3 regions of the Sporomusa sp. genome follow, and region 1 is predicted to be linked to each of the others. Evidence: riboswitches for the same ligand, from Rfam matches in the RefSeq annotation. Region 1 holds a riboswitch; each other region holds the start of a gene.
The links. Region 1 has a riboswitch for cobalamin ahead of AC29Z1_RS03765 (response regulator transcription factor). Riboswitches for the same ligand answer to the same signal wherever they lie in the genome.

Region 1 (6,978 bases):
CGCCGTTTTTGTTTTCTGCTGGCTGACTGTCTGTCAGGGCGGTCGGGTACATAGCAGCAGCCGGCAAGGCCTTCCGGCTGCGTCCGGCAGCGGTAAGCCGATGACTGCCAGCACGAACATTCAGCACCGGATGACTGCCCTCCCGGCGAACCCGCGAACCTCTCCAGGACTGCCAGCTGCCATCGCTGTAGGTGATCAGGTGCTCCAGCCGTCCGGCTCCATCCGGTGTTTTGCGGACGGCAGCCAGCACGCCGGTCAGATCATGCTCATGTCCGCCGCTGTGTCTGGGGTAATACTGGTAATAGCCGAGGAAATAATGGCTGTCGCTTTCCACGACCGAATAGTACATAGCCGGACGGGGTGGATAAAACAGCAGATTGTACCAGTTGTTATTGAGCCGCCAGTCGCGGTCATAATTTACAAGAGTAAAGGTATTCTCCGCCATGCGCAGGCCATCGACCTGACCATGCAGGCAGATAATCGGCGCCCAGCGCGCGGCTATGTCATCTACAGCGGCGGCATTCACCGGCATCGTCGTCCACACGAGGCATAGATACAAAAGGATCAAACAGCCTGCGCTTTTTCTCATGATCGGCTCCTTCTCCAATCACTCAGCCAAAAACTTTTACTTGCGGTTATAGAGCGTTATTTCATCGATCGCATAAACTTCCATATTCCAGGTACCGCCCCGGGGCGGTGACTGGACAAGAACTCCTTGTCCCACAAACGAGATCAGGTTGCCTGTGGCCAAAGCGGTTTCCAGCAGGCTTTGCAGCCTGGTTTCGGATGTCCTGACCACTATGCTTTTGCCGGGAGTGTCGCGAAGCTCCACCACTGCATAGCAGCTGTTGGAAAGTGCATAGCAATTTATCAGACTGACATGACCAAATAGCTGAACATTCGGCGGCATTAAAACCACGCCGGAAACCGGCGGCACAGCGGTGGCGGCGTAGCCGGCTGCCGGCAGGGAGGTGGTTAAAAGCAACACCAGCGTGACTGTCCGCAATAGTTTACTCATAATCCAGATAACCTCCTGAGTGTAAAATTACTCAATTATCTTAGGTGTCAGCATGATGACCAGTTCGGTCTCGGTAACCTGCTTGGATGTGGAGTGAAACAATCCCCCCACCAGCGGCAGTTGGCCTACAATGGGAACTTTGAAGGTGTCTTTGGTTTCCTGGCGCTGAATCAGGCCTCCCAGCACAATGGTTGATCCGCTTTTCACCCTAAGGGTGGCATCGGCCTGCCGGGTGCGAATATTCGGATTGCCGTTTTTGGTGGTATCGGTTTTGTTGCTCACTTCCGGCTGGATGCGGGTGGTAATGTAACCGTCTTTATTTACGGTCGGCGTTACCTCCAGTTTAATGCCAACATCCACATAGATTACCGAGATGATGGGAATGCTGCCGGTCGTAGGTTGCTGGCTCTCAACCGCCAGTTTATCGCCGATCAAAATTTTAGCCGCCACGCCATCTAAGGTGGCAATACGCGGACTTGCCAGCAGCCGGCCCTTTTTCTTCTCTATTAAGCGGTTAATAATCCCCTGCAGGTTAACGCCGTATTTGCCTGTTCCAATCCGGTATTGCAAATCATCGTAAAGAATGGGCGCAGGCAATTTGGTCGAAGCTCCCCAGTCAATACCAAGATTGGACAAATCATCACGATTTATCTCGACCACCTGCACTTCAAACATAACCTGCTTGGGCGGAGTATCAATCTGTTTCAGCAAATAGTTGACTTGTTCATACACTTCTGGACTGCTCATAATTACGAGGGTATTTCTCAGCGGATCGGTTTTTATCTGGTCCTCGGGCACAAGTGCGCTCAGCAAAGGCTTGGCCTGCTCAACTTTAAGATAATCTAGTTGCACAACTAGCGGTTTGAGTCCGGAAGTATCAGACTCAGGAACCGATACAGCCGTCCCGGCGGTGTCACTAGGAGCACCAGACGGCGGCGCAGCTGCCTCTTGCCCGGATGCCGGCACGAAAACAGCATCAGTCGGCGCAGCCAGCGAAAGCCAAGGCAATAGTACAATCAGCAAAATCACTATAAGGGAATAAAAACAGCGCTGGCGATAACCTGCCAAGATACTCACCGTCTTTCAGATCACTTGCTCTGCGTAAGTCATATCACCTGTTTCCGTTTCCCGAAATCTATCCCACTACTAAAAATGAAAGAAGCCGCCCGCGATGCAAATGACACATCCCTGGAGGCTTCTTGATTTATTCCGGCATAATGGCCTGAACAAATGCCGTACATCCAAATCCCCTCCCCATCGCTCGCAGGTATAACGGTGATTGTTGTACAGGCAGTTCTCCTGGCTCTGGATCATGGCTCCTCCGGGTCTTCCCGGAACGTATCGTTCCAGTGACATTTTTCCGGAATTGCTCCCCAATACAGTGGCGGGACCGCGCCGGTCTTTAACCGGACTTCTCTGTTAGGCCCTTGCGGGCACCTGTACCCCTGTATGCAATTGGCTGAAGCCATTTTTTCTAGTGAATTGGCTCACAATTTGTTTTGTTTTCAGAATATCCTAATCCTACCAAACGGTAAATGCCTCAAGTGAGGTATTTTCGGGGGAGTGGCACAATCACAACATACCTGCATTCCGGATATGCTGAAGTTTCGCAATGAGCTCCACCCTCGAACTCGTGCCTGTCTTGGCAAACAAATTGCGAATATGGGATTTAACGGTTTCCAAACCAATACACAGTATTTTGCTTATTTCTTTATTGGTCTTTCCCATTGCCATGATATGCACAATTTCCTGCTCCCGGGGAGTAAGTACAATGTTTGCTGACAATTCGTCATCCAGCAAGGAAATATAATCAAAAATGATAAAAAAGCAGGTTTTCTCCTCTTCGCCAATTCGCAGGCAGCTAAAACTCACCATAGCCGACAAATAATGCAGCGTACCGGTATGACTGATTAAAGGATTACCGGCATCCTTAGGCTCCACGCTAAAAAATTCACAAATTTTCGTAAGTTGTTGAAACAATTCCGGGTGTTCTGTAAAAATCTCTCTGGCGTTCTCATTCTGATACTTTGTTTTTAATTGCCAGTTTAAAATGCAGATTCCATGACCGGGTTGCTGCAGTTGCCGAAAAGCTCGTTGAGGTATCATTTATAACACCTTCTGCCTTTGATTTTTTCTTATGCTCATAAGCAAAGATCATAGCAAGTCAGTACAAATAAAAAAAGCTCTCCATGGAAAAGAGAGCTATTCTGTCAATAGAGCTAAACGTCTATTCACAGTTGCATAACCTCCTTCCCATCGTTCGTAGGTCAAGCGGCGATTGTCAGATAGGCAGTTCTCCTGGCTCCGGATCGTTGCTCCTCCACGCCTTCCCAAAGGCAAACTTCAGTGACATTATGTGGATTTGCTCCCCGTTACAGTGGCGGGACCGCGCCGGCTTTCAACCGGCTTCTCTTTTAAGCCTCTAGCGGCGCTGCAGATACATAGCATTTTGGCCAAATATCTATCGCCCCGCTTATCAGGCACCTATCCCAGCAGTATTCTTTTGTCGGTTCACAGCATTAATCTACAGGCAGCAGTATTATCTTCTAATGTAAGAGTAGGACATGCGGGGTGAGACGTAAATACCTCAAATGAGGTATTTTGGTAAAAAGCATTCACGGTTCGACACTGCTTAACCTCACACTGCCACAAGTTCCCGTCCCTTTTTATCCTCCTATTATCAGGGCATGCTTTGGACAAATTTTTCTTTTAGGACAACGCCGTTTTCATTCCACTTGAGGGCTGAGCCGGCGGGAAATTTTTGTTGCGTCCCGTCCTCGGCTGTCAGGGTAACCGCATCTTTGATCGTACCGGCGATAAGTTCGCCTGCTTCGTTAAAAGTGACCGTTTTCCCCTTGCTGAGTTTTATGAAACCGGCGGTATCAGCGCCTTTTATAAGCTTTTGCCAACCCACTGGGCGCAGGTAAGTATCCTCCGCCAAAGTTCCTGACATAACTGCGCCCGAGTCATAGAACCTGAGAACAGTATCTTCTTTAAAAGTCACATAACCATACTTGTCCTCTGTTAACCGCAAAGTAGCCTGATGAGCTATGGTTCCTGAGATAACATCACCCTGCTCACTAAAGGTTACCACGGTGCCGCCTTTATACAGCAAATGGCCGTATCCGGGAATCGTGACAGGATAGTTTCGGGCAAAATACGGCCGGAAGCCAAACCGGCCAAAATAAGGGCCGCTACCTGCATAGACGGTTGAAAAGTAATAATCATCAATGACCCGGTTCCAGCCGCGCGGCAGCAGCAGCGTATCCTTGTCCAGCGTTCCAGTGACGACTTCTTCCTGGTCATTCAATGTGACAACAGTATTTTTCTTGAAAGTGATAGGATCACCGGCAGTCCAGCCCTGCGGATGAAGCTTAGTATCCTTTGCCAGCAATCGAGTTGCTGCCCAGGCATCGGGCGCTGTCACCGCCAACGTTGTCCCCCATACAAGTATGCCTACCAATACGCGAACAACAAAGCCACCCATCATCCTAATCATCCTCCTTGCAATCTTTTCCTATAGTATAGCAAATTGCCGGCTGAATAACATCCGCAGGATGTGTCAGTTCTTTGCCATTTCAGTCAGTTTTTTCCTGAGAATCGCCAAAATCAAGCTTTGCCAGGCTTTCAGGCAGGACTCAATTTCCGTACCTGTAATAATTGGCGCTTCCAGATAGTATTTAGCCGCGGCTAAGGTCAGCAGTTCATTACCCGCCTGACGTACTTCCACACCCGACAACAATTCCCATTGCAGTTCATCGAGAAGGTGGACATAAGCGGCTGCATAGGTTACCAAATAATTATCTCCGTCCAGCTGGTGGAGCGCATCCATAAACTTCGGTTTCAGCATTGTTTTTTGGCTTTTTTTGATATAATCCTGCCATAAACTTTCTTCGGTAAGACCATAGCGTTTGAAGCGGCGCAGCATGCTGTGCTGTTGGCGCGGCGACAATCCGGTCTGTTTAAATAGCGCCTCTTTGACTGCCGGCAGGACGGTCCGGCCGATGAGTTCACCCAGTTTGGTGTGTTTGCCGGCACTCTCCAGGTACAGCGCCGCTTGCGGGTTGGCGATAACAATGGTCTGGTCGGTTCCCGAGCCGGTAGCCAGACCTGTCGAATAATTGCTGCCGGCCATAAGTTCCTCCAGCGCGGCCGTCTTAGCTTCGGTACAAGTTACCAGAGCACGGTTTAAAATTCCTGGCGGCAAGTCGGCGTCGATGACCAGGATAATATTGATGGTTCCAGGTTTTTCTACCATATTTTTGTCAATGGGCTGGAAATAATCTGCCGGGTCGCCGACCCGGCCGCCGTTAACCTCAACCCCACCGGTTACGATAGCCGTAACGGTCAGATTCTCATAGCATTGCGCATGTATGGCAACATTCTCCATGGACGCCGCTGTTTGCATCCCGGCCGTCGTCGCCGGCTCAAGCCCGATTTCCTCTGTAACAAGCCGCATATGTTCCTGATAGGTAGGTGCGCGCATGACGCAAGCCATCCCGGCGCCAGGGTTGCAGTCATTATTAAAAACTGCCGTCAGATCCTCCCGATAGCCGCCGTTTACAATAGCAGTGCTGGCTACCTTACGGGGCTGTTCAAACGGAATCACAATGCTTTTATTGTAACGATATACAGAATCACCAGTACTTAGCGTACATAATTTCAAGGCCTGCTCCCTCCCATGTAACCAACTGCTCATGTTTTTCATCCTCTTTTCCAAATCTGATCGAACTCCCCCTGCACAGTCACCGACCAAGCTGCAGGAAATGCCTGCCGGACTTCCTAAGCAGCCAGCCTATGTGGCCGGAGCATTTATCTTTGCTTAACTCATGTTCACACTTACTAGCGCGAATACATGAAACAGCGCTAGTAAGTGCAAACTGCAGCAGTGTAAAAGTATCATTAAGAAAAAACATCTCCTTGTTAAAAGGAGATGTCTACTATTACATCACCGACACATTTGCTACACGCGCCGCCTGTAATTGCACTTGTACTGAAATAAGCGTATATATCCCCCTACCTCATGGGTAAAAACGGCGACTGTAAATTAGGTAGTTCTCCTAACTTTGTTTCATAGCGCGTCCAAACCTTACCGAGACATTTTCTCCCAGTGGCATCACCTTTAACTGGCTCCCCCAGTAAAGTGGCGGATCGCTTCGGATTTTCATTAAGTCCGTAAGGCATCTAACTCATTGGTATTCAGTTATCCGGTATCTTAATGCTTTTTGGTTACCGGATTATGGATATCCTGAATGGCATCTTTTATATGCTGTACATAGATATCCTGAATGGCGGGGTTTTCCCCCAATCCATGGATATAGGTGTCCACTTTAAAGCCGGCAGCCATAAGCTGGCTCTTAAAGGAGTCTTCTTCATCACCGGCCATATCATTGTTGGCATGATCGCCGGCTACCAGCATAAACGGCATTAGGGTAACTTTTTTGACTTTGTCGGCTTTAAGCTTTTCGATAGTGCCTTCAAAGGTCGGATAACCTTCTACCGTGAAGACATAGGCATTTTTATAACCAGCGTCCTGCAGCTTGGCTTGCAGCACACCATAGGCAGCGGTTGCCGGATGCGGACCACCGTGACCCATTAGCATAACGGCTTCATTTTTCTTTAATTTAGGGAATTGAGCAGCTACCGCTTTAATAGCTGCCAGATAGTCATCGGGTTGGTCTTCTTGTCCCATGTAATAAAGCACTGGCCGGCCAATGGCGATTTTTTCGAAATCTTTAGCCGCCTTAGCATGTTGTACCACACCGGCAATCAGTTCATATTCCTCACCAGGCGTTATTTGCATAGGCTGAACAATTACCTCGGTGTAGCCTTCAGCTTTTAGGCGGTCAAGCGCCTGTTTTTCTGTGTCAATTTTTATGCCGTCCCGTTCAGCCAGTTTTTTGATGATAATCCGGGAGCTAAATGCCCGGCGCACTTCATAATCCGGGAACTCGGCCTTG
Region 2 (10,165 bases), on a different contig from region 1:
TGGAAACCGTTTTGCAGTATATCTGCAAGGAGCTATCGGTCAAGCTGGCAGCTACCGTTCAAGAGATAACCAATACGCTGCGGGCTTTGGACGGCCAATATATCGAACCTGGACCGGGCGGTGCGCCAACCAATGGCCGGGCGGATATCCTGCCGACAGGGCGTAATTTTTATGGTGTCGATCCCGGCAATCTACCAACCCCTACCGCTTGGGAAATCGGCAACCAACTTGCTGAGCAGGTCATTACCCGCTATATTGCCGAGGAGGGGGAGTATCCTGAGAGCATTGGTATGGTGTTTTGGTCTGATTCCAATATGCGGACAAACGGCCAATGTATAGCCGAGCTGCTCTATTTGATGGGAGTAAGGCCTGTCTGGCAAAGGGGCAGCAGAAGGGTTATCGGTTTGGAAGTGATTGAGATGGCAGAATTGAAACGTCCGCGGATTGATGTTATGGCTAGGGTAAGCGGGCTGTTTCGCGATACTCTGTTTGCCGCCATACAGGTAATGGAAAAGGCTGTTGCCTTGGTGGCGTCACTGGATGAACCGGTGGAGATGAATTTTGTAAAAAAACATATTATCCAGGACAGCGAAATGCTGGAAGAACAGGGAGTGGAAAAGGAGTGTGCCTGGCAGCAGGCCAGTTACCGCATTTTCGGCTGTCCGCCTGGCGGCTATGGCGCCGGTGTTGCCGCTTTGCTGGAAGCTAAGAACTGGGAGAATGTGCATGATATTGCTGATGTGTATGTGCGCTGGGGCGCGCATGTATATGATTCCGGCCGGCAGGGGGAATATTTGCCGCAACTGTTTCGGCAAAAGCTAGGGAGGCTTGATATCACCATAAAGAATATTGATAACCATGAGGTTCACTTACTCAGTTCCGATGATTTCAATGCTTACTGCGGCGGCATGAATGCCGCGGTGCGCAGTATCCGCGGTAAGGCACCGCTCTGTTATATTGGTGACAGCACTGACCAAAGTCATACCGAGGTTAAGAGTCTTGACGAGGAGTTCCGGCGTGTATTGCGCGGGGAATCACTAAATCCTAAATTTATCGAAGGTATGAAAAAACACGGTTATAAGGGGGCAGCCGACTTAGCGGCTCTAGTGAGCCATTGTTATGATTGGGATGCGACCAGTGAAGTCATGACAGACTGGATGTATGAAGGTTTGGCAGAAAAGTTAGCGCTTGACGAAGCTATGCAAAAATGGATGCAAGCGGTTAACCCCTGGGCGCTGCAAAGGATTGCCGAAAAGCTGCTTGAGGCTCAGCGCCGCGGTATGTGGGATGCCAAACCAGAGACCAAGGAACAGCTGGAACAACTATATCTTTCTATCGAAGGGGAGCTGGAGGAACGAGCTGATTCATAATAGGCTTTTAGAATTTAATATTAAAATACACGATGCGCGGGAGGAGCTTTTCAATGAGGAGAAAAAGTAGTGCAAAGCCTGTTTTATGGAAAAAAATATGTTTGGGTTTGTTGCTTGCTATCCTTGACCGCGATAATTCTGTAAACAAATATGAGAACTTGGATTTACCGTTTAACTGGACGTTAAGCTACAATAATAATAAAGTTAGCCGTTTTGCTAATATAGGCTGGGCCGTTTATAGAGTTTGAAGAGAAATTAGGCTGTAAGTAGTTTTTTTCTTGGATATTGGGTTCAGCACTGGGATATGTTCCACTTAGTTCAATAACCGAAATAATATAACGCAGCTGGAGGTAGACAATGAAAAAATGTTCACCGCAAAAGCAGCGCAGTGTGCTACGGCGGATGAATCGCTTCGGCGTAACCGAGGACAGCTTGTACCAACAGTACTTGGAAGAGTATGGAACAATAAATAAAAAACGCTTCTTAGCATCGCTGCGCCAAGTGGACAAAGAGCCGGATTTGGTAACAGCCACGTCGCTATATGTGCACTTGTTAGATCAAAATCAGTGGCAATGGCTAAGTAAAGATGAAGTGACTAAGGCTGGCAATGACCTGATCTTACTCACTGCAGGAAAGTATCAGATTTTATCGCCGGCAGTAGCTACCGGCGAATTAGCGGCCGATGTACGGGCTTGGTCGGCGCTGGTTGTGAAGATTGTGGCAGACCGGGTCGGAAAGGTGAGTGGCAGTGAAGCGTTGTCGCCTACTGTTTCATTACCCGATATGCAACGTTCAGCCGATCAAATTACCGAAGCAATGCTTACCAGTATTAATCAGAGTGATTACACGAGATTTTCAGCAAACTTTGATCAAAAGATGAAAAGTGGTTTGCCAGAGAATCAGTTCTGGCTGCTCAGCCAGTCGATTAAACAAAAACTTGGCAAATATGTATCCCAAGAGCCTATTACTGCCGAAGAAAAAGAGACCTTCACCATTATTTCTTACAAAGTGAAGTTCGAAAAAGAAAAAGAGGCTATTACCGTGCGCACTGTTCTAAGGCAAGAAGATGCTAGTCTTTTGGTTGCAGGCTTTTGGATTGATGCGCCGATTTAAAACTTATTATTACACCACACAGTTGACTATGTGACAAGTATATGGTGTAGTCTGTTAACCAAAACAAGATTGAGCAGATTGATTTTGCCGTTTAACTTAATGGCAGAAGATAGGCGCCAAAGGCGGGGTTATAGAGTAATGTAAAAAACATGAAGGACAAAGGCCTGAGAAAGGTCTGTACCTGGTTTTTTGTCCTCAGACGTCTGAATGTCAAAGCATTGAAACAAACTACAGAATACCTGCAATCGTGAATCCCCAATAGGGAGGATAAAGCTTTATGAAATTGACAGTTGGCAGACAATTTTTAGGTGTATGTTTGGTGATAGTGATGCTCTTGGTATTAATGAGTGGGTACATTTTTACAAAATCACAAGCTGTAGCGGAGAATTTCAATAATCTGATCGGATGGGTTGGGCAAATTAAAACTCATGGCGACGGTATTCAGTTACAGTTATATAAGCAAGCATCCTTTGCCCGTACCTATTATTTAACGGGAAATGATCAGTATGTCCAGCGTTATATGCAAGCAAAAAAGGAAATGTGGCAACATGCTAACGCATTGGAGACCATGTTGGTAACTGCTGAAGGGAAAGAGCGTCTGGGGGAATTGAAAGCTATCTTGCTTGACTATAATAAGGCCGTAGATGCCGCCATTGAGATACGGCGAGAAAAGGGGCAGGAAGAAGTTATTGAATTCTTGCCTAACATTGTAATGACAGTAGATGCAGCGGCGAGTAAGACCGAGGAATTTGCTGCATATATAAAAAAGATATATAAACGAGCGGCAAAAGGCTGTGAATGAAGAAGTCCACGATACTAACCGTACCATGTGGATAGTGGATATGCTTGCCGTGCTTGTTGCCATGATAATCGCGCTAGGGTTTTCCCGTAAGATTACCCAGCCGCTAGTAACAGTAGCGTTTGCCGCCAAGCAAATTGCCGAAGGTGATTTGAGGACACCTAAAACTCGGTATAAGTCTAAGGGTAAAGATGAAATCAGCGATATGCTTGATATTTTTTCGACGATGACTAAGAGGCTTCGCATGATGGTTTCTTCTATCTCTAAGACATCTGAGGCGGTAACGTCAGCCGGTCAACAGCTTATGGCTGTATCAGAAGAATCGGCTGAGGCGTCAAGTCAAATTGCAAACACGGTAGCGAAGGTAGCAGAAGGTGCGGCGAAGCAAACAGACGCTGTCAAGCAGGTGCTGGCTACCATTGAAGAGATCGTTTCTTTTATAACCCATATTGCGAATAACGCAGTAGAAGCCTCCGAGCGTTCAACCGAAACAGCGCAGACCGTCAAGACAGGACGTGCTGCTATGCAAGAAGCAACAGGGCAAATGTTAGAAGTTCGGCGGATAGTCAGCGTTGCCACAGAAGTGGTAAAAAAACTGGGAGACAGTTCTCAACAAATTGGCAAAATTGTTACGGTTATTAGCGGCATTGCTGGACAGACCAATCTGTTAGCTTTAAATGCGGCTATTGAATCAGCTCGCGCCGGTGAACACGGGAAAGGTTTTGCTGTGGTTGCGGAGGAAGTCCGGAAGTTGGCAGAACAATCCCAAGCGGCGGCTAAACATATTGCTGAGATCATTAGCCATGTGCAAAGTGATACAGATATAGCAGTTCGTTCGATGCAGTGTGGATTGGAAGAAGTCGAAAAAGGTTCGCAGCTTTTGGCCGTCACTGATGAGCAGCTAAACCAGATTAATTTGATGATTACCCATTTGAATACAAAGGTTCAGAAAATAACGGCAGACACCGAGCAATTGGCAAATGCCAGCTCGGCAATAGGTATATCTATGCAAAATGTTTACGCCGTAGCTACTGAAACAGTAAGCTATACGCAGATGATTACTTCGGCAACTGAAGAACAATCGGCGGCTATTGAGGAAGTAGCCGCTTCCAGCCGGAGCCTGTGCCTTATGGCCGAGGATATGCGCTCACAGGTGGCTAAATTCCAGTGTTGAGTTTACCGGCAATGGTATGGATATCGGAAACCCGGACAGTAAGTCAGGCAGTATAAGTTTTGAAACTGAATTTTACTTGACATTATTTACTAAAAAGTGATAATATGAACACATATAGATTTAGTGAAAAGTGAATACTATTGCGTTAGGTGCCCTTAGGGGCTTAATAGGGAAGACCGGTGTGATGCCGGCGCGGTCCCGCCACTGTAATGGGGAGTGAACCCAAGGATATACCACTGGGACGAGAGTCTTGGGAAGGTTTGGGCAAGCTATGATCCAGAGCCAGGAGAACTGCCTGACAAAAAATCGCCGTTTTACCCACGAGTGATGGGGAGGAGATTACAGTTACATCTGCTTATCTGGAATTATTCCAGTGAGTGGTGTTGTTTTGCTGAATTTACTCCTGGTCATAGATCAGGAGTTTCTAGTTGTGTTTGCTGTAGAAATCCTCCCTGCTGCCATGGTAGCAGGGAGTTTCTTATTAATGTCATTCTTCTTACTCCTTCATGTTTGCGGGTCGACTATGACCCGCGCCTTTTTATTATACCAGAATTTATATTAAATTCTGTTGACATAAATCAAAGTAGGATTTGCTGCTACGCGTCTTGATGGCCTAGTGCCGATTGTGCCAGGGTTGGCATGGCCATTTGTACCGTCTCAAGGTACTTGCCGCAAGTCAAGTCTTTTCTTGTCAGTACACAGTACTGTAGCTTTTCAATGATCGAACCGGCAGGAGAGCCGGTACATGAAACAAGAGTGTAATTAGTTAGTAAGAGAGGTGTTTGGGTTGAAGAAAACCATTATATTACTTGTTGTTGCTTTTATTATGACCAGTGTGTCTATTGGTTTTGCCGCAGATAAGAAGACTGATGCTAAGTCCAATCAAAAAGTTATTGCTGCCAGCACCAAGGCTATTACCGCCAATCCCAATGATGCGGCAGCCTATATCAAGCGGGGAAAAGCCTATGCCAGCAATAATCAGTTTGATTTGGCAATGGCTGATTATGATCAGGCCATCAAACTGGACCCAAAAAATGTACAGGCCTACGCAGCGCGGGGGCTGAGTTATTATGAGGCAAAACAGTATGAGGCAGCTCTGGCTGATTATACTAGTATTCTCGAAATGGCTCCCCAGGATATCGACGCCCGTTTTCGCCGGGGAATCTGTTATTACTATATGGGACAATATGAACTGGCTATCGGTGACTTAGAACAGGTTATTGTCTTACAGCCGAAGCACGCTGGTGCCTATTTGGTTAAAGGTGTATGTTATCAGAAGCTGGAATGTAACGAAGAAGCTATTGCAGCCTATAAAAGCTTACTTGCCAATGTGCCGAACGAAAAAGAAACGTAGGAAGCCATTGCGGCAGCAAAAAAAATGCTAAACAGATTAGGTGTTGAAGACTGACTATATATCGGGAGGGATTGAAGTAATATGCAAAAAAAAATTGCCTTTTATGGCAAAGGGGGAATCGGCAAGTCTACCACAGCCGCCAACGTGTCGGCAGCTTTGGCTGAAAAAGGATATCAGGTCTGTCAAATTGGCTGTGATCCCAAAAACGATTCAACCCGCCTTTTACTAGGTAGGGTTTGTTCCCAAACTGTACTGGACATGGTCAAGCAGTATGGTGACGAAGTCAAAGCAGAACACTTGGTACACACTGGTTTTGGTGGCGTACAATGTGTTGAGGCCGGAGGGCCTGAACCGGGAGTGGGCTGTGCCGGACGCGGCATTATCGTGGCCTTAGAAAAGCTGAGAGCCTTGCAGGCTTTGCCTGAAGATGCCCTTATTCTTTATGATGTATTAGGTGATGTGGTGTGCGGCGGCTTTGCCGTACCCATAAGGGAGGGCTATGCAACCGATATTTATATCGTTTCCTCCGGCGAACTCATGTCGCTCTATGCTGCCAACAATATTGCCAAAGGGGTGGCCCGCTATGCCGCCCGCGGGCCGGTGCGGCTTGGCGGCATCATTGGCAATAGCCGCGGTATTGTCAATGAGCAGGCGTTGCTGGAGGAATTCGCCAAAAGATTAAATACTTCTTTGGTAGCCTATATTCCTCGAGATCGTACTGTCAATAAGGCTGAAATTCATCGTAAAACGGTTATAGAATTTGCAGCAGAATCGCCGCAGGCGGCAATTTATCGTAAGTTAGCCGACTATATTTGTGAGAATACGGCGCTGACTGTGCCAAGCCCCCTGTCGTTTGAGGAGTTAGAGGAGTTGGTACTTAGCTATGGTGATGAATAAACGGGCGAAAACAGCCCGCAAACGGGGCTATAGTTGCGCCATGCCAGGAGTTTGGCGTGCTGTTTCACATAATGAAGGTGCTGTTGTTATTTACCATAGCCCCAAAGCATGCGGGCATATCGGCCGGGAAATGGATTTGGGGATGCATTTCCGTTCGTTGGCAAAACAGCAATTTATGCAGGAGCAGTACTCCGCACCACTGGTAATTAGCGGGCTGACGGAGGAACATTCGATTTTCGGCGGAGCCGAACTGCTCAGACAATGTATTGATTATGCAGCCGCAAAATATCAGCCCAGCTATATTTTGATTGCCAACTCCTGTGTGGCTGGCGTGATTGGTGATGATACCGCAGCGATAGCCAGGGAGGCAGAGGCGGCACTGGGTATACCAGTGATGTCTGTTCCTTGCTACGGATATCTGGATGGCGACTATTATGCCGGATTTTATCATGCAGGCAAATTATTAGCCGAGCGGTTTATGATTGCCCAGCCAAAGCTGGCTAATACAGTTACTTTATTAGGAGACCGTGGTGGTCCCAATGGGGTTGATGTGCAGGAAATTAAGCGTTTGCTTGAGTATTTTGGCCTCAAAGTGTATTGTCATTTCCCGGCATATGCCTCGCTAGAAGATATAAGACAGGTGCCGGTTACCGCGCTGACGGTTCCGCTTACTGGCACCAAACCGTCTGATACCTGGATGCGCAAGTTGGGACAGGAATTAGAGGACATGCTTGGAGTCCCTGCTTTTGACGGCGACTATCCTGCAGGCTGGCGGTTGACTGCCTTGTGGTTGACGAACCTTGGCCGGTTTCTAAACCGGGAACAGCAAGCTGCGGTTGCCATCAAAACAGAAGAAGACCGGTTGAATCAGCATATTGCTAAGTGTAGCGCCTTGTTGCAGGGCAAGCGGATTGTGTTGTATGTTGGCCGCCCGCTGCTTTATTTTGACCCCGCCTGGGTGTTAGAGTTATTTTCCTTATATAGGGTAACTTTGGCAGGCATTGTTCTGATGGACGATGTGTTGAGTGACGACCAACGGGCCGATTTATATGAGGAACTGAAGAAACAAACCACGATACCCTGTTATTCTCTGGTTGAAGGTGAAGCCGTAGTAGATACGGCGGATATTGTGGTGACAACCCATGAATTGGCGGATGTAGGGAAAAAGCAGCTCTTTTTGCCACTATTGCCACTGGCTGGGGTTGGCGGCATCATCACGTTGATGACCAAACTGGTACGTCTGGCGCAGCGTCATGACAGGCGGGGAGGGATTGTATATGTGTAATCGTCAGTGGAAAGATATGCGTACTCTGGCAGAGGCCTGTGCACTTACCGGTTCAGCCGCTTTTTTCGCTGGTATTCCTGATGCTGTATTAGTGGCTAATGGTCCCATGTGGTGCTATTTTTATGCGCTTCGCCATCTGGAAAGACAGTGTCCGGCAGTTAGTTCACAATTTTATTGTACGCAGGCCGATAATCATGCCGTTGTCTACGGTACTGAGGAATGTTTGCTGGAAACACTGGATACCATCCGACGGCGGGATTGTCCATCTGTCGTACTGATTGAAAATAGCTGTTCCGTCAGTTTGATTGGTGATGATATTGCGGGAATTGCCAAGCAGGTGGATTTGAATTGCCCGGTGGTCTATGTGGATAGCGGTGGGCTGGCTGGCGGTTTTGCCGCAGGCTACCGTGCTGCTGCCAGAGCATATCTGGAGCAGATGCCGCTTACCCGTTCAAACGGTGTGCTGCCCGGTACTGTTAATCTGCTGGGATGTACGATGGGGTACTATAATGCCGATAATGATGTGCAGGAACTAAAACGCATGCTCAAGCTGGCAGGATATCAGGTGCTGGCCTGCCCGGGAGCTGGCAGTAGTACCGAGGAAATAGCCAGTATGACCAGTGCTGCGCTCAATGTTGTGGTGCATGAAGAATTGGGATATGACTTGGCCGTATTGCTTAACGAGCGATATGGTATGCCTTATGTGTCTTTACCGCCGCCCTATGGGCTGCAGGGATCGCTCACCTGGCTGCAAAGTTTGCAGCAACATGTATCAGGCGGCAGCATTGACTTGGGGAAAGTCCGGCAGGAAGTCAGCATCCTGGAACGGAAGGTGCAGGCAGCTACGCTGGAAATGCAGCGCATTTGGGGAGATATGTGGTTTGAAAAGACGCTGATCGCCGCCCCTGGCTCGGTAGCTGTGGCCATGGCTGAGGCGGTTCGAACCGAGTGGCTGGATACAGGCTGGCTGACGGTAATGGCCTATGATAAACAACCATCTTATCCTTTACCGGATTGTATTGACACTTTTATTGAGGCCACCGGCGACAGTCAGGTAATTGAGCGGTTGTTGACAGAACTGGAGGGCGGGTTATTGTTGGCTGGCAGCAACGAGAAGGCTATATTGCAGCAAAAGGCGGTGTCTAACGTGGTATGTCAGAATATTGCGCTGCCGGTATATGACGAAGTCATCCTTAGTGATCGGCCTTTTATGGGAATACAGGGGGCCTGCCACATGCTGGAACGGCTTTGGAATCAGTATATTGCTTACTGTCAACGGCGCAGATGATATTGCTATAAATAAAAGCACGTAAGCCATATATAATAGGCAGTTGTGCGTCTATTGAGTCTGCGGAACAAATTGTTAACGATAGATTTTGTCAAGGAGGGAGATTGTATGTTGCAATATACTCCGAAAAATTGGCCATATGATAATGCGCATCTTTCTACTCAGGAGAATAAAACCAGCCCGCCTAAGGCAGTCTATTTCCTCATAGTCATTAAGAAACAGGATGTAGCAAGACAGCCAATAGGGTGTTTTAAGGCCAGACAGATGGCTAGTTTTATGGAAATGAGAATGAAGGGCCATGCATAGAAAGCGTAGTATTGTCAGTATGGTAGAACCCAAAGGATTAATTATTGTGAATACCGGAAATGGCAAAGGAAAAACAACGGCTGCTTTGGGACTGGGTATGCGGGCCTGGGGACAAGGGCTTAGGGTACTTGTAATACAATTCATTAAAGGTAATCGGAAATATGGCGAATTGAAAACAGCCGAAAGAATGGGAGCAGATTTTGTTATCTGCCAAATGGGCGAAGCTTTTGTGAGAAATAGTAGTGGCGATGACCGAGATAAGCTTAAAGATGCGGCCCAAAATGCACTGGAAGATGTCAGGCAGGAAATCATGTCAGGAAAGTGGGGCATGATTATCTTGGATGAAATTAACTATGCCATTGGGGCGGGGCTAGTTTCGGTAAACGAAGTACTGGAGTTAATAAATTCAAAACCTAGTTATTTGCATTTGGTACTTACTGGACGCGACGCGTGCCAGGAAATCATTGATAAAGCCGATTTAGTAACTGAAATGAGAGAAATTAAGCACTCGTTTAAACAGGGAATCAAGGCGCAAAAGGGTATTGAATTTTGAGGATTGCCTAGTTTTGTAAGATGTCA
Region 3 (7,816 bases), on a different contig from region 1:
ACATGCATTCTTCTCTTTACACTGGCTACAATTACCATTGCATTGGGTTAACAATAGTTTATGGCAGCGCGGACAGCGGATCTCGCCCGCTGTACAAACCATTTTGCATTGCGGGCATACTTGCTGTTGCATGATAATCACCTCTCTCTAATGACTACATGACAAATGCCGCTACGATGGCGCCAATAATAAAAGCTAATACCCAAGAACTGAGCCAAATCAAACCACCCTCTTTGCTGCCGCGTTCTTTAAGCATAACAATTACGGAAGCAACACAGGGAACAAATAGAGTAATGGTAACCAACGCCACTAACGTCTGAGCAGCCGTAAGCTCCATATCGCTTAATCCGGCAGCACCAAAATCACGCCGGATAAGACCCATAATAAAGGCAGTAGCTGTTTCTTTAGGCAGTTTGAGCATACCTTCCGTTACCGGAGCCAGTGCTACCTGAATAATCTCCAGCAGTCCGGTAAGCCGCAAGCCGGAGATAATCAACGCACCCAGCATAAACAGTGGCGATGCTTCTAATAAAAACGCATATGATTTGGCAACCGTTTTTTTCAAGACATTTTCACCGCGCGGTAAGCGAATGGGTGGTAAATCAATCAAAAGATCAGAGGATTGCCCTGGCAGCACTTTGTTCAAAATTTTACCGGTTATCCCCAATACTAACAAAATGACACCAACATAAATAGCCATATATTTACCATCAATACCTGCCAGCATCCCCGCAATAACACCCAACTGGGCTGAGCATGGTATAGCTAAACCAAGTACAGCAGTAGCAATGGTTCGCTCACGCTTGGTTCCTAAAATCCGGGTGGTAATAGTAGCCATAGTTACACAGCCAAAACCTAAAATCAAAGGAATAATGGCCCGTCCGTTTAAACCGATACTAGTCATAATCCGGTCAACCAGGGTTGCCAGCCGCGGTAAATAACCGGAGTCTTCCATGATGGAAAGCGCAAAATAAAAGCCTACAACCAGTGGCAAGAGCAATCCCAAAATATAAGTTACTGTCATAGTTAAGAGGCCAAATTCCCCAATTAAGATTGTGCCCAGCACCGATTCTTCGCTAATAAATCTCCCGACAAACTCCCGCACTGCCGGTTCATACATTCCTTGCATTACCGTCTCTTCGGTAAAACCAACAATGTCTTGGGCAACGACAACCCCAATCAGATAATACATCGCATACAGCACAAGAGCAAACATCGGGATACCTGTCCAAGGCCGCAACATATACCGGCCTAATTTAGTACCAAAGGTAGCACCTTCCTGCGTCTCTTTCACTACATGCTTGACAATATCATTGACCCTGTGACGGCGGGCATGATAAATTTCTTCCCGCATATCCCCTGCAGGTACACCATGGCGTGCGGCTACATGGGGATCTCCCTCGAGTACTAACAAAGCCTCACCCCAAGATCCAATCCGGTTAAGCATACCTTGCAGCTTGCTTTTCAACTCGGGTGCTATCAGTCCTGTACGGGCTTCATATAACCGGTTTTTTACCTCGTCAAGCCCTTTTCCTTTTACCGCCACAGTGGGAATTACCGGCACCCCCAGGAGATGTTCCAACAAATCAATGTCCACCTTTAGCCCCTGGTTAGCAGCTTCATCCATCATATTGACTGCAACAATCGTAGGAATTCCGGTATCAATAACTTGCAGAGTCAGGAATAAGTCGCGTTCTAAATGTACAGCGTCCACTACATTTAAAATTAAATCGGCTGACAGAATAACATCTCTAGCTACTTTCTCCTCATCATTAAACGAAGAAATGCCATATACCCCGGGTGTATCAATGACTACATCCTTATTATAGCGTCCATACGAGATATCCACCGTTGTACCCGGAAAGTTAGACACATCGACATACATACCAGTTAAAGCGTTAAAAAAAACGGACTTTCCGACATTAGGATTACCAACAAGTACTATCTTCTTGGCTCCCTCTGGGATGTCCAAATGACTTAAGCTATTATGACAATGACTCATATTCTCCTCCATTGGTTAGTAACAACCTATACAGACGTTATGTACGCCTTTTTTATAATCCGTAGTATATTAGGCTGGCCTCACTTCAATATTCTCAGCAAGGCGACGGCCAATGGCAATCTCTTGTTTACCTCTACCAACAACAATGGGGCCGGCAGGAAGTTTCTCATAACATTCTACTTCAGCACCCTCAGCAATACCAAAGCGGATAGCCTGTGCTCTAATGGCAGCATCAGGAATAGCAGCAATTAACAGACGCTGACCACGTTTAGCTTGTGCGAGTGTCATAGATATTCCCCCTAGTAGTAATAATCATTATCACTTTTGAATTAAAAATTATTCGCCAACTGCGTGGCGATAATGATATTTGTTTTCAAATAAATTATATGAAAATTAATCACTACTTGTCAAGTAGGAATTAAGGCTAGACTTCTTTACAGCAACCACGCAACAACCAGTAAATCAAATATACACCATCCTTGATCCCATATTGTCCACTGCTTTACTCTGCGGCAAATACTTCTGGATACAAGCACCAACGGCAATGGCGGCTAATATCCGCGGCAGACGAATATCCCAGATAAGGCCGTTTTTGCTGAAGCTAAGTAACTATACATATCAGGATTGCCGATAATTTTTCCATAAATAACAACAGCAGCATCCCGCACCCCGATATCTGCCCGGCCAAACCCCACTGCAACCAAAGTAAATAGCATCACTGCCGCCAAAAGTCCTATCCCTGCCAAACGAGTTTTTGCCTGTTGGCGGCTCAACAGCGCCGTTAAGGTATTGTTCATGCTAATGCGTGTTGACTCACTTTTGAGCGTTTAGTAAGAATGGTTGAGAGGTAGTTGACTTTTTGTTTACTGGCGGCCGTCAGATCACAAATTATTTCTTCGCCTTCCAAACCACACTTCGAAACCATGACAGCATTTTCTACCATACCATGCTTATGTAGTTTTTCAACAATTTCAGTATAATTTTTGTATACCTTCATCAACACGACATTATCAGATACCTCAAGTACTCTTTCTAAACGTTCGTGATCAATAGTAGCTGGTACGATGCTCAGAATATCGCCACCTTCAGCCAGTGCTATCCCTAAGCGATTGCCAATTGCCGAAAAGGAGTTTATACCAGGAATATTGATAATCTGGTAGCCGGATGTTTCAAGCAGGCGGTAAACATACATATACGTACTGTATAGCATAGGATCACCCAGCGTTAGAAAAGCCACGGTTTTTCCATTACGTAATAATCCGAGAATAATCTCTTTATTACGCACCCATGCATCAGACAGTGCCTGCGCATTATAGTTCATATGAAATACTAATTCAAGAATTTCGGTACCTTCCGGAATATATGGATAGGCAATAGATAGCGCCGTGCTCTCATTCTTTTTTTCCGTGCGTGGAGCAATAACCACATCAGCAGACTTAATGGCATTAATGGCTTTCACCGTTAATAATTCTGGATCTCCGGGCCCTACACCCACTCCGTAAAAAATCCCTGCCATGCAACAACAACTCCTCAAATAAAAAATCTCTGTCATTGCAATAGGGATGACAGAGATTAAATGTCAAACACGACACATAAATCCCCTCCCCATCGCTCGTAGGTAAAAACGGTGATTGTCAAACAGGCAGTTCTTCTGACTTAGGATCATCGCTAAACTGCGCCTTCCCAGAATTATACTATTCCAGTGGCATTGAGCAGAAATAACTCCCCATCACAGCGGCGGGACCGTGCCGGATTCAAACCGGCTTCCCTATTAAGCCCTTGCGGGCACCTGTTCCGAGCCGTATGTAATTACCTAAATTGTATGATTTTACATATAAAAAGTCAAACATATTCTCCCTATTTGCCAATACGTGGAAAAACCATAAAAATAATAGTGTTAATAATAAGCTACCTTCTTTTTAATAGTTGTATTATACTGGAAGTAGAAGATTACCTGGACAATGTATAAAGGAGGGGGCTCATGAAAGGTATTGTAAGTAAGTCCTTTTTCCTCAAGCAGGCTCTACCCGTGGTCGAAGTCGACAAAATTGTATTATCCGCCTACGGCGGTAGACTGGCGGTTGCTAGCTACGGCAACACCGTAAATTTCCGGGTCCCGGCTGATGTTATCGAGTCCGGTCAAGTGGATTTGACTTTTGAAGAGTGGCAGCAACTACTGAAAAAAGTACAGCAGTCTCCTGATGCGATGGTAACAATTGAACTATAATGAAGTAAATAGTTAGAAGCATGGTCACCCCATGCTTCTAACTATTTTACAGTTTAAATTGGAATTCCATTCTGCCCTATTTTCTCGTCTTTAACTTCACCTGATGAATACTATCACCATAAATCCCATGCGCACTTTCCATGACCGTTTCCGATAAGGTGGGGTGTGGATGGATGGTATGAGCAATTTGGCGGGCAGTTAAGCCATGCCGGATAGCTAGGACTCCCTCCATAATCAAGTCGCTGGCGTGCGGACCAAGAATGTGCATACCCAAAACCCTGCCGGTAGACGTCTCTGCAATAATTTTGACCAAACCGTCGGTTTCGCCCATGGTCATAGCCTTACCATTGGCGGCAAAATTAGATTTACTAGTGATAAAATCAAGCTGCTCCCGCCGGGCTTCCTCTTCGGTAATGCCAACCATAGCAATTTCCGGCGTGGTAAAAATGCAGACAGGAATGGCGCTGTAATCCATAACCGAATAGTTGCCCATAGCATTTTCAGCCGCTACCATTCCTGCAGCCGAAGCCGTGTGGGCCAGCATACTCTGTCCGGTAACGTCACCAATGGCATAAACGCCTGGAATATTGGTCTCCATGCGCTCATTGACCTTTATGCCAAAACGGTCATAGTTAATCCCGACGGCCTCCAAGCCTATCCCCTCCAGTACCGGACGGCGACCAGTAGCGACAAGCACCTTTTCAGCCTGGATTTCCTGCATCCCCTTACCGGTGTCTACAGTTACTGCTACGCCGTTGGCAACTGACTCAATGGCAGTTACTTTTGACCCAACCAACATTTTGATGCCCTGCTTGCGCAAGATTAAACTCATGCGTTTGACTAACTCGCTGTCCACCAAAGGCAAAATGTTAGGCAGCATTTCCACAACAGTTACCTCACAACCAAAGGCCTGCAAAATAAAGCTAAACTCAATGCCAACCACCCCGGCACCAATGATCAACAGACGTTTAGGTACTTCGGTCAATTCCAGCAGTTCATCACTGGTTAAAACTTCTGGCAAATCATGTCCCGGCACCGAAATGCTGCTAGGCTTAGACCCAGTAGCAATAATAATGTTACCAGCAACGATACTTTTCTCGCCAGCCGCGGTGTTAACCTGCAATTGGTGGGTACCAGTCAGCATAGCCGTACCCCGGATAACGGTAATATCATTACTTCTGACCAATTGCTCAATACCGCCTCTGAGTCCGGCCACGATCCTTTCTTTCCGCTCCATTACCGCACCAAAATCAAAGCCGATATGGTCAGCCCTAAAACCAAAGTCAGTGCATCGCTTCAGTTCTTCCCACTTTTCAGCACTTTTCAATAGTGTCTTGGTCGGTATGCAGCCACGGTTGAGGCATACTCCACCAAGATGTTCTTTTTCTACCAACAATACTCTGCCGCCTAATTGCGCGGCCCGAATAGCTGCCACATAACCGCCTGGACCGCCGCCAATCACGGCTACATCATAAATCATAGTATCCCTCCAACCGCTCGGGACACTGTCCCTGGCTGTTATTTATCCAGTAAAGCAAGGCTCCGCAATGTCAAATTAGGGAGACATCTTTACCCGCACCTCGCTGTCAAGGAAATACCTTCTGACATCAGCGCCGCAAATTCCAACTATCCTGAGAGTATTTGTTCACAACCAGTTCTTTAGCTGCCGCTATTTCTGCAGAAGTAAGACTGCCTATTTCCAGTTCCACCCCCAAAGCCGGACCAAAGGCAGCCATCATCGCCTGACACACCTCTTCCCAGCCGATATCCCGATTGGCCGCTTCAGCAATCGCTACTGCGCGCCTGGATAACATCTCAGCTACCGCCGCTTTGTCTGCACTTGGCAAGGCAAGCAGCGCTGCCATCTGCTCCGGATTGAAATGCAATAACACCGAGCCATGCTGCAGGATAACGCCATCTTTGCGAACTTGGGCACTACCCACCAGCTTACGTCCAGCAACGGTAATTTCATAGTGGGCGGGAGCATCAAAACAGGCGGCAGAAGCCGGCTGACGCTTGGTCTGCCCATAAGCTGCCCGCGGGTTGCTCATCTGTGCATCAATTCCCAAAGCTTTGAGACCGGCAAGCAACCCCTGACAAAAAAATCGGTAAGAGGCCGTAATGGTAGGCGGAACAAGCGGATGGATCTCACTGACAACCAGGCTATAGGTAAGCTCGGCATCATGCAGTACGGCCCGCCCGCCAGTTAGACGCCGAACAACAGCCATTCCTTGACGGCGACACTCAGCTAAATCCAACTCAGCAGCAGCTTTTTGAAAATAGCCCACACTAACAGCGGCCGGCCGCCAGCCGTAAAACCGGATGGTGGGCGGAACCTGCCCGGCAGCATGCGCGCGTAATATCGCTTCGTCCACAGCCATATTGTCGGCAGCCTGACCCATGCCGCTATTGATTACCCGCCACTTCATCGCCTATCTCCTCCCAAGTCCATAATTGGCAGTCTATCAGCGCCTGCCTAACCTCTTGGGGTGTAAGCGGTCGAGGATAGTTATACACCACCCCGCCGGGACGCTCATTATAATAAGGCCGGTTGCAACCACTACAGCCACTGGTTTCAAAGGCTTTACCGTCAGCTACGGCGGCGATTAGTTCCTGTTGTGGTAATGTAATGGCTATCAGCCTCCCGCCCTGAAACTGAAAAATATCCCGGCTATAACCCAGTTTTAACAGATAATGCGCCAGTTGCACTCGCCGATAATGCCCAACAGCCGGCGGCTGCTTATGGGCTAATGCTGTCCCCCGCACCGGCGTAAAGGCAAACAGTCCGACCTGAATGCCATTGTCCTGACAGAGTGCAATGGTGCTGATCATCTCTTGCTCGGATTCTCCAAGACCAACAATCAAATGAGTAGCAACCCGGCCCGGCAAAGCGGCAGCACAACGCTGCAGCAGTTCCCAGCGCTGCCGCCATTGGCCGCCCTTGATCTCCTGGTACAGCCTGGGAGTAGCGGCATCTAGGGCGATAGCAACGCGGTCAGCGCCCTGTGCCATCAACTCCTGAGCCTGCGCCACCGTCTCAATGTCAGTACAAAGGCAGACAGGGATATTGCTAACTTGGGTTAAAACCGCCAACGCTTCCACACTGGCCTGCCAGCTCTGCTCAGTTTTGATAACCTGCAGGCAGGCCCGTTGTAGTTGTCCGGCCGCAAAAGCCGCCCCCACGGCAGCGGCGGCTTCTTCGGCGGGAAATTCAGGCCAGGTCACTCGGGATAACAGGTCTGCCCGAGCCAAACTGTCTTGCGACTGAGCGCAAAACTGGCAATAATTCTGGCACTTTTCCCCCAACAGGATATAGGCAGTGGTCGGAAGCACATCACTTTTGAATTGCTTTTTGCCAATTACGCATGCCGTACCTGCCGACAATTTCCATACATTCATAACGCACAGCACTCCTCTCCCCATGTCAGGGTAAGACCTAGACTCCGGGCTAGCTGCACAGCCGCTGGCACCGGGTTGACAATGGTATCAAACCCTATCCGCACTGCCCATTTGTCGATTTCCTCCCGATAGCGCCCTCCTGGGCGCATACAGCCAAGCTTCATTGGCAGATCCGGAAACATCAATCT

Region 2: it holds a riboswitch for cobalamin, as region 1 does, so the genes downstream of both, AC29Z1_RS07215 (tetratricopeptide repeat protein) here and AC29Z1_RS03765 (response regulator transcription factor) in region 1, are expected to answer to the same signal.
Region 3: it holds a riboswitch for cobalamin, as region 1 does, so the genes downstream of both, cobI (precorrin-2 C(20)-methyltransferase) here and AC29Z1_RS03765 (response regulator transcription factor) in region 1, are expected to answer to the same signal.

Annotation. Positions count from the first base shown of each region.
Region 1 is NZ_JBYKYF010000032.1:2,145-9,122, reverse strand. Features, by position in the region: gene AC29Z1_RS03780 (hypothetical protein) at 1-445, opposite strand, end outside; gene AC29Z1_RS03775 (hypothetical protein) at 626-1,018, opposite strand; gene AC29Z1_RS03770 (type II secretion system protein GspD) at 1,046-2,047, opposite strand; cobalamin riboswitch at 2,291-2,474, opposite strand; gene AC29Z1_RS03765 (response regulator transcription factor) at 2,591-3,124, opposite strand; cobalamin riboswitch at 3,290-3,469, opposite strand; gene AC29Z1_RS03760 (hypothetical protein) at 3,699-4,508, opposite strand; gene AC29Z1_RS03755 (adenosylcobinamide amidohydrolase) at 4,581-5,684, opposite strand; gene AC29Z1_RS03750 (sirohydrochlorin cobaltochelatase) at 6,234-6,978, opposite strand, start outside.
Region 2 is NZ_JBYKYF010000079.1:437-10,601, forward strand. Features, by position in the region: gene AC29Z1_RS07190 (cobaltochelatase subunit CobN) at 1-1,370, shown strand, start outside; gene AC29Z1_RS07195 (hypothetical protein) at 1,424-1,618, shown strand; gene AC29Z1_RS07200 (DUF3887 domain-containing protein) at 1,728-2,483, shown strand; gene AC29Z1_RS07205 (CHASE3 domain-containing protein) at 2,761-3,285, shown strand; gene AC29Z1_RS07210 (methyl-accepting chemotaxis protein) at 3,278-4,456, shown strand; cobalamin riboswitch at 4,587-4,769, shown strand; gene AC29Z1_RS07215 (tetratricopeptide repeat protein) at 5,244-5,810, shown strand; gene AC29Z1_RS07220 (nucleotide-binding protein) at 5,892-6,707, shown strand; gene AC29Z1_RS07225 (nitrogenase component 1) at 6,694-7,992, shown strand; gene AC29Z1_RS07230 (nitrogenase component 1) at 7,985-9,280, shown strand; gene AC29Z1_RS07235 (hypothetical protein) at 9,389-9,586, shown strand; gene cobO (cob(I)yrinic acid a,c-diamide adenosyltransferase) at 9,579-10,139, shown strand; gene AC29Z1_RS07245 (ABC transporter ATP-binding protein/permease) at 10,163-10,165, opposite strand, start outside.
Region 3 is NZ_JBYKYF010000122.1:776-8,591, reverse strand. Features, by position in the region: gene feoB (ferrous iron transport protein B) at 155-2,002, opposite strand; gene AC29Z1_RS09515 (FeoA family protein) at 2,072-2,290, opposite strand; gene AC29Z1_RS09510 (hypothetical protein) at 2,554-2,799, opposite strand; gene cobI (precorrin-2 C(20)-methyltransferase) at 2,796-3,518, opposite strand; cobalamin riboswitch at 3,627-3,810, opposite strand; gene AC29Z1_RS09500 (hypothetical protein) at 3,984-4,229, shown strand; gene lpdA (dihydrolipoyl dehydrogenase) at 4,306-5,709, opposite strand; gene AC29Z1_RS09490 (lipoate--protein ligase family protein) at 5,837-6,658, opposite strand; gene lipS2 (LipS2 family lipoyl synthase) at 6,636-7,628, opposite strand; gene lipS1 (LipS1 family lipoyl synthase) at 7,625-7,816, opposite strand, start outside.